2 regions of the Pseudomonas sp. MT92 genome follow, and region 2 is predicted to be linked to the other one. Evidence: riboswitches for the same ligand, from Rfam matches in the RefSeq annotation. Region 2 holds a riboswitch; the other holds the start of a gene.
What was found. Region 2 has a riboswitch for cobalamin ahead of cobO (cob(I)yrinic acid a,c-diamide adenosyltransferase). Riboswitches for the same ligand answer to the same signal wherever they lie in the genome.

Region 1 (4,412 bases), on a different contig from region 2:
TGCAATTCGATCTGGTGCGCTTGCAACGCCTGATCGAGCAACGCCCGTAACGTGGTGACGGGGCAGCCCCGTTGGCAGCCCAGGCCGACCACCAGGGTCGGCGCTGTGCCGGTATCGGTCATGCGTGGTATTGGCCATCGCTCTTGCGGCGGAACAGCCAGGCGCTGATCAGGCCCAGGGCCAGCCAGAACGCGACATTGGTCAGCTGCGAAGCGATTTTGAATTGGGTTTCCAGTGCTTGCGGTGCCAGCATCGAGTGCACGTCCGGCTGCGGCGCGCCAATCACATGAGGGACGGCAATGATGGCTGCACCGAGGACTTTCATCAGCCAGTGACGGCTGAACGCGATCAGCGCGATGCCGACAGCGGTTGAAGCGGCGGTGCCAATCCACCAGGTCTGCCGTTGCGCCAGGTCGGCAGCGGCGGTGCCTGGCAGTTCCGGCGGCAGGCCAAGGGTCGGCGCGAGCACGAAGGTCGCGTAACCGGCCAGGCCCCAGAGCAACCCCTGAGAGGTTTTGGTCGGCGCGCGCAAGGTGTACAGGCCGGCGAGCATCAGGGCGAAACCGACAGCCACCACCAGATTGCCGCCGGTGGTCGACAACACGCGCTGCCAGCCGTTTTCCGGCTCCCAGGCTTCGGCATCGTGGGTGTGAGCGGCGACGCCAGCGGCATGTTCATGGACTTCAACAGCAGCGGGTTCGGATTTTTCGTAGGTTTCGGCCTGCAGAATCAGCGGAGCGACCCAGAAGCTTTGCAGCAGGGTCAGCAGCAGGGCGGCCAGCAGCCCCGTGAACCCCGCGGTTTGCGCGATACGCTTGATCATGTCGACAGGTCTCAATGGCACGGGAAGGCAGCGCTGTGACGGGTATCGTGAGCGGCGTTGTGAACCGCCTCGATGTGCGAGAAACCGGCGAAATACACCAGGCACGCACCGAGGATCGACGCACACACGGCGGCGGTCAGGCGTTGAGTCAGGGTTGTGGTGCTGCTGGTGGTGGTGCTGTGGCCGGTGCTGCTGATAATCGACATGGCGCTTCCCTCAGTTCTGTCAGCGGGGAATGGGAGCGCATGCAAATCCCTGCACGAGCGAGCGCGCAGAGGTTCGAACAGCGCCCGCCCACCGCGGGTTTGTCATTCAGTGATTGTAAGGTTCACTTTGTGTTGCGGGCCGGTCTCCGGGCTCACGAGGGGTGCTGGCTATCGCCTGAACCTGCAAGCATCACCTTCCCATGCCGCACTGGCACAGTGGATCTGACGCTTCGCTCGCTTACCGTTGCGGGGGCAGCACCGGACTGACATGGCTTTAGAGTAAAGCACATGATTCACCGGTTTCCCGTTTCACCCTGTGAAGGGCACCCGTAACAAGGCGTGTAGGAGAGCATGGGCAGAGGTGGGGCGTCAATTGGCAAGTGTTCTCAACTCGGGACTGAGTTGCTTGATTCGCGAGCAGGCACTGTAGAACTCAGCATGAACATTGACCCGCCCCAATACGATGCGTAGCCTTGCGCTTTCGAGGTTCTTCGGCGTTTGCCGAAGCTAAGAAGGGAACGCGGTCGATGCCGCGGCTGCCCCCGCAACTGTGAACGGTGATGTTCGCTGCCACGCCACTGCACGCTCAGGTCCTGAGCCCGCGGGAAGGCGCAGCCAACGCCAGTCAAGCGACTGGCACGCCGTCAGCCAGGAGACCTGCCTCGAACAGATTCTCACTACAACCGGGCGGGGTGATCCGGTGGCGAACGCTTCCGGCGCGCACAGGCGTTGCCGGTTCTCGTCCCGTATGCCCGCCACCTTGCCAAAGGGCATCCGATGAAAACACTGGCCAAACTCCCCGTCACCATCGTTACCGGCTTCCTCGGCTCGGGCAAAACCACCTTGCTGCGGCACATGCTCGACAACGCTCAAGGGCGTCGCATCGCGGTGATCGTCAACGAGTTCGGCGAGCTGGGTATCGACGGTGAAATCCTCAAGCAGTGCTCCATCGGCTGTACCGAAGAAGAAGCCAATGGCCGCGTCTACGAACTGGCCAACGGCTGCCTGTGTTGCACCGTTCAGGAAGAGTTCTTCCCGGTGATGCGCGAACTGGTTGCCCGTCGCGGCGATCTCGACCACATCCTCATCGAAACCTCCGGCCTGGCGCTGCCAAAGCCGCTGGTCCAGGCCTTCCAGTGGCCGGAAATCCGCAGCGCCTGCACCGTTGACGCGGTGATCACCGTGGTCGATAGCCCGGCCGTGGCCGCCGGCACCTTCGCCGCGTTCCCGGATCAGGTGGACGCCCAGCGCAAACTTGACCCGAACCTGGACCACGAATCGCCGCTGCACGAGCTGTTCGCCGATCAGTTGTCCAGTGCCGACCTGGTGATCCTCAACAAAGCTGACCTGATCAGCCCGGAAGACCTGGCCCGCGTGCGCCTGGAAGTCGCTGAAGAGTTGCCGCCTGCGGTGAAAGTCATTGAAGCCAGCAGCGGTCGCCTGCCACTGGACGTTCTGATCGGCCTGGGCGCCGGTTCCGAAGAACACATCGACAGCCGCCACAGCCATCACGATCATCACCACGACGATGATGATCACGACGACCACGATCACGACGCTTTCGACTCCATCTCCATCGAACTGCCAGCCTCTGACGAGAGCTTGCTGATGGACGCGCTGACGCAATTGGTGGTGGAGCACAGCATCCTGCGGGTCAAGGGCTTCGCGGCGATCCCGAACAAACCGATGCGCCTTTTGATCCAGGGCGTGGGTACTCGTTTCGACAAGCACTTCGACCGTCAGTGGGGGCGCGAAGAAGAACGCACCACACGTCTGGTGTTGATCGGCCAGGCGCTGGACGCCGAGCTGCTCGAAACGCAATTGCGCGCCGCGCTCAGCGTATAAGCCATGCACCTGCTCAGGACCCAGCCCGGCGGTTTCGTGTCGGACGACAACATTGCCGACCTTGGACAAACTCCCGCCGAGCTGGTGATCCTGTGCAGCGGCGATTCCAGCCTGGCGCTGCTCGCCGAAGCGGCCCAGCAGTTGCCTGACGATTACCCGAGCGTGCGCCTGGCCAACCCGATGCAGGTGCAGAATCACGCTTCGGTCGATTTGTACGTCGACGAAGTGCTGCGCCACGCCAAGGTCATTCTGATCTCGCTGCACGGCGGCATCGCCTATTGGCGTTATGGCGTGGAGCGCTTGGTAGAGCTTTCCCGGCGCGGGGTGCAGCTGATTCTGGTGCCGGGTGACGATCGTCCGGACCCGGAGCTCAGCGACCTTAGCACCGTGGGTGCTGAGGACCGCGACAGACTCTGGCAGTATTTGCGTCAGGGTGGCATGGGCAATGCCCTGGGCTTTTTTCGCTGCCTGGCCAATCGCTGGCTGGGCCGTGATTACGCCTGGTCCGAGCCACAAGCCTTGCCGCGCACAGCGATCTACCACCCACACAAAAGTCCTGCGCAACTGAGTGATTGGCAAGCCGAATGGCGGACCGATCAACCGGTGGCGGCGGTGCTGTTCTACCGCTCGCACTTGCAGGCGGCGAACACCGCTTTCATCGACGTCTTCTGTCAGCGTTTGCAGGCAGCGGGGTTGAATCCGTTGCCTATCGCCCTGGCCAGTCTGAAAGAACCCGGCTGCCTGTCGGTGGTCGAGGACTGGCTGGACGAGGTCTGCGCCTCGGTGATTCTCAACACCACCGGTTTCGCCCAATCGAGTCCTGAAGCTCCGCATTTGCGTCCGTTTCGCCGCAATATCCCGGTGATCCAGGCAATTTGCGCCCAGGATAACGAACCGGGATGGCGCGCCAGCGAACAAGGGCTCGGCCCGCGTGATCTGGCGATGCATATCGCCCTGCCGGAACTGGACGGGCGAATCATCAGCCGACCGATCAGCTTCAAGGACCTGGCCTGGCGCAGTGAGCGCAGTCAGTCCGATGTGGTCTGCTACCGCGCGCAACCGGAACGCATGGACTTTGTCGCCGAACTGGCGCGGCGCTGGATTGATCTGGCGCGGTTGCCGAATGCCGAAAAACGCGTCGCGCTGATTCTCGCCAATTACCCGACCCGCGACGGGCGTATCGGTAATGGCGTCGGCCTCGACACCCCGGCTGCGGCACTGAATATCCTCCGTGCACTGCAGGCCGAAGGTTATCCATTGCCGGCGCCGTTGCCGGACAGCGGCACCGCGTTGATCCAGCAACTGCTCGGCGGCGTCAGCAATGATCTTGACACCCTCGACCAGCGCCCGTGCCAGCAAAGCCTGGCCATGGACGACTACCTGCAGATGTTCAACGCGCTGCCCGAAGCCAACCGCCAGGCGGTGCTACAACGCTGGGGTGCACCCGAGAGCGATCCGATGTGCCGCGCCGGGCGGATGATGATTGCCGGGTTGCGTTTCGGCCTGACGTTCGTCGGCATTCAACCGGCGCGGGGCTA
Region 2 (4,412 bases):
CCGCGCCCGCCATTGGGGCTCAAGCCACGGGCAATCGGCACGAGCCCGGTGGTGGTCAGCGAATGATGATAGGTATGCCCACGCAGGGAACCTTCCGGCAATTCGACAGCCTGCAGCGCCAGTGCCGCCAGACGCTTTTGCATCACCGCATCCCCGGCCAGCAGGCCGACCAATTCTGCACGCGTACCTTCGACATCGGTGAGCGAATCGAGCAAATACAACATGCCGCCACATTCGGCGAGCAAGGGTTTGCCCGCCTCGTGGTGCGCGCGAATCGCGCTCAGCATCGAGGTGTTTTGCGACAACGCCACATGATGCAATTCCGGGTAACCGCCCGGCAGATAGAGGCTGTCTGCCTCGGGTAGCCGACTGTCACGCATCGGTGAAAAGAACGACAACTCGGCGCCCATGGCCCGCAACAAATCCAGGCTGGCGCCATAGGTAAAGGCAAACGCTTCATCACGGGCCACGGCAATGCGCACACCCGCCAGCAAGGGTTCGGCAGCGATCACATCCGGGGCTGCGAATTCCACGGCCGGCGGAAGCGCCACCTCGCAACTGCTGGCCAGGGCTTCGGCCGCCGCATCGAGGCGAAGATCGAGATCGTTCAACTCACTGGCCTGCACCAGGCCAAGGTGACGACTCGGCAATTCGATGGCGGTTTCGCGGGACAACGCACCATACCAACGCAGGCCTTCGGTCAGGCTGCCTTCAAGCAACTGCGCGTGACGCAGGGTGCCCACGCGGTTGGCCAGGACACCGGCAAACGGCAGGTCGGGTTGGTAGCGCGCCAGCCCCAGGGCCAGGGCACCAAAGGTCTGGGCCATGGCGGTGCCGTCGATCACGCCCAGCACCGGCACGCCGAAGTGCCGCGCCAGGTCAGCACTGGATGGCGTACCGTCGAACAGCCCCATGACACCTTCGATGAGGATCAGGTCCGCTTCGCCCGCGGCCTCCCACAACAGCCGACGACTCTCCTGCTCGCCGACCATCCACATGTCCAGCTGATACACCGGCGCACCGCTGGCGCGCTCCAGAATCATCGGATCGAGAAAGTCCGGGCCACATTTGAACACACGAACCTTGCGGCCCTGATTGCGATGCAAACGGGCCAGCGCGGCGGTGACGGTGGTCTTGCCCTGACCGGAGGCCGGCGCGGCAATCAGTACCGCCGGGCATTGACGAGGGCTATTCATACCGTGCGACTCACAACTCGACGCCTTTCTGCGCCTTGATACCGGCCTGAAAGGCGTGCTTGATCATGCCCATTTCAGTGACGGTGTCGGCCAGCTCGATCATCTCAGGCTTGGCGCCACGACCGGTGACCACCACGTGCTGCATTGGCGGGCGAGCCTGCAAATCACTGAGCACCCGATCCAGATCGAGGTAACCGTGCTTGAGGGCGATGTTCAACTCATCGAGCACCACCAGGCCGATGGATGGATCGCGCAGCAATTCACGGGACACTTCCCACGCGGCTTCGGCGGCGGCGATGTCGCGCTGACGATCCTGGGTTTCCCAGGTAAAGCCTTCGCCCATCACATGAAAACGCACCTGTTCCGGGAAGCGCCGGAAGAACAGCTCTTCACCCGTGCTGTTGCGCCCCTTGATGAACTGCACCACACCGCACTGCATGCCATGGCCCATCGAGCGGGCCAGCATGCCGAACGCCGAGCTGCTCTTGCCCTTGCCGTTGCCGGTCAGCACCAGCAGCAGGCCGCATTCATTCGGGGAGTTGGCGATGCGTTCATCGATTACGGCTTTTTTGCGCAACATGCGCGCCAGATGACGTTCGTCACGATCAGGGGTATCAGTCATGGGAGAGCTCTCCGTTGAGGCAGGATAACGGCGGGCAGGCACAAGAACAGACGGCAAGAAGCCTGGCATCGCCCACCGTGATGCCGCTTGAATGGATCAGGCCGGTCTCCGGGCTCATGAGCGGCGTTGGCCTGGCTGCGCGCCTTCCCGCATCGATGACGACGCAGTGGCTCAAGGCGCAGCTTTCACTCATTTACCGTTGCGGGGGCAGCGCCGGGATCGAAGGCCTTCACGCATTGAAGGACCTGCTCACCGGCTTCCCTGTTTCACTCTGTCGACCCAAGTCACAGAGCACCTGAAACAAGCCGCGAAGGTTAGAGGGTTGGGGGTGGAGCGTCAATTGAAGACGGGGTACGCGCGCGAATAACTGCCATTGATCAATAAACTGACGCCAATCTTGTGCCACACTTCAAGCAATGATATCAAAGAGCCACAACCCCACATCACAATAACAAGGGTGAGCCCCATGCAAGGCATGATCATCAGCAATCCGCAACTGGAATTCCTGCGCCCGGTGCTGGAGCGCTGGTTTGACTGTATCGACCGCTACAACGCCGTACGCGGCGATAACGAAACGCCTTACTGGCTCGACGAAAAAGCCAATCTCGGCCTGCTTTCCGCCGCTGCCTGGATGGCCGAAATGGTCACCCTGCAACAATCGCCCACCCGCAAACAAATCGATGAAGGCGAACGCAACGGTCGTGCCGACTTGTTTATCGCCACACCCGAAGCTCGCGCCTGGATTCAAGCCACACAACGCTGGCCACGGGTGAACAGCCTGAACCTGACCCAGGCCCTGCTCGATATCACCAGCGAGGCCAAACGCGTCAGCTACGCCAGCGACCTGAGACTCGGCTGCCTGTTTGTGGCACCGCAGAAAACCCAACATGGCGCCACCCCGGAAGAATTGCAGGACATGGTCGACGACCTGCAAAAGGAGCACACCTGCGCCGTCGCCTGGTATTTCCCCTACGCCTACCGCAAGTTGCACAACGAAGGAGGTCACTATCATCCCGGCATTGCCGTGCTGTTCAAGGAAGCTCGCGGCTAACGGTTGAACCATCGCGCGACGTAACTTCTCTACTGATCAGGTCACTGCATTCATAGGGAAGATCAGTATGCGCAAGCCCCAACTCGTACTCGCTATCGCGCTCGCCGGAGGACTCGCCGCTTGCGGTGAAACCTCCAGCCTGCAAGTCTCCGACGGCACCGGCCCGTCACCCAGGCTCCCAGAACCCAACAAGACGTTGATTCCGACGGTCAACATCGCCCCGGCGATCGGCTGGCCGGAGGGCGCCAAACCCGTCGCCGCTGCCGGTACCCAAGTAGCCGCGTTCGCCGAGAACCTCGACCACCCGCGCTGGCTCTATGTGCTGCCCAATGGCGACGTGCTGGTGGCCGAAACCAATGCACCGCCCAAACCCGATGACGGGACAGGCATACGCGGATGGGTCATGAAGAAAGTCATGGGGCGCGCCGGCGCGGGCGTGCCGAGCGCCAATCGCATCACCCTGCTGCGCGACCAGGACCACGACGGCATCGCGGAAACCCGCACGGCGTTTCTGGAAAACCTGAACTCCCCCTTCGGCATGGCGCTGGTCGGCAATGACCTGTACATCGCCGACACCGATCAATTGCTGCGTTTTCACTATGAAAACGGCGATACAGCGATCAAGTCGCAACCGATCAAAGTACTCGACCTGCCCGGCGGCACGCTGAATCACCACTGGACCAAAAACGTCATCGCCAGCAAGGACGGCAGCAAGCTGTATGTCACGGTGGGTTCGAACAGCAACGTTGCCGAAAACGGCCTGGACAAGGAAGAAGGCCGCGCGGCGATCTGGGAAGTGGACCGCGCCACAGGCAACCACCGGATCTTTGCCTCAGGCTTGCGCAACCCCAATGGCCTGTCCTGGGAGCCGCAAAGCGGGGCACTGTGGACGGCGGTCAATGAGCGCGATGAAATCGGCAGCGATCTGGTGCCGGACTACATCACCTCGGTCAAGGACGGCGCGTTCTATGGCTGGCCATTCAGCTATTACGGCCAGCACGTCGACGTTCGCGTCGAGCCGCAAAACCCGGACATGGTGGCCAAGGCTATCGCGCCAGACTATGCGGTCGGCCCGCACACCGCTTCCCTGGGACTGACGTTCGCCGAAGGCAGCCGGTTGCCGGCGCCATTCACCCAGGGCGCCTTCGTTGGCCAGCACGGCTCATGGAACCGCAAGCCGCACAGTGGCTACAAAGTGATATTCGTGCCGTTCGACGCCGGCAAACCAAGCGGGCAGCCGGTGGATGTGCTCACGGGTTTTCTCAATGACCAAGAAAAAGCCATGGGCCGGCCAGTGGGCGTGGTGATAGATCAGCAAGGCGCCTTGTTGGTGGCGGACGATGTAGGGAACAAGGTTTGGCGGGTTTCAGCAGTCAAATAAGTACACATCAAACCTGTGGGAGCGGGCTTGCCCGCGATAGGGCCGGCCCTTGCAATATCGATGCTGCCTGAACTGCCGCTATGGCGGGCAAGACCGCCCCCGCAAGAATCACCGTTTGCGGCAGAGCGTGAGCCCATCGCCCAACGGCAACATCGACAGGTC

Region 1: linked by a shared signal. The riboswitch ahead of cobW (cobalamin biosynthesis protein CobW) and the one ahead of cobO (cob(I)yrinic acid a,c-diamide adenosyltransferase) in region 2 are both predicted to bind cobalamin.

The regions. Positions count from the first base shown of each region.
Region 1 covers NZ_JBXAFA010000022.1:11,750-16,161, reverse strand. Annotated here, with positions in the region: gene AC1Q6D_RS29985 (cobalamin biosynthesis protein) at 1-122, opposite strand, end outside; gene AC1Q6D_RS29980 (CbtA family protein) at 119-823, opposite strand; gene AC1Q6D_RS29975 (CbtB domain-containing protein) at 835-1,029, opposite strand; cobalamin riboswitch at 1,150-1,375, opposite strand; cobalamin riboswitch at 1,497-1,708, shown strand; gene cobW (cobalamin biosynthesis protein CobW) at 1,807-2,874, shown strand; gene cobN (cobaltochelatase subunit CobN) at 2,878-4,412, shown strand, end outside.
Region 2 covers NZ_JBXAFA010000008.1:286,518-290,929, reverse strand. Annotated here, with positions in the region: gene AC1Q6D_RS17400 (cobyrinic acid a,c-diamide synthase CobB) at 1-1,196, opposite strand, end outside; gene cobO (cob(I)yrinic acid a,c-diamide adenosyltransferase) at 1,207-1,818, opposite strand; cobalamin riboswitch at 1,901-2,132, opposite strand; gene AC1Q6D_RS17390 (hypothetical protein) at 2,285-2,869, shown strand; gene AC1Q6D_RS17385 (PQQ-dependent sugar dehydrogenase) at 2,937-4,250, shown strand; gene AC1Q6D_RS17380 (O-methyltransferase) at 4,359-4,412, opposite strand, start outside.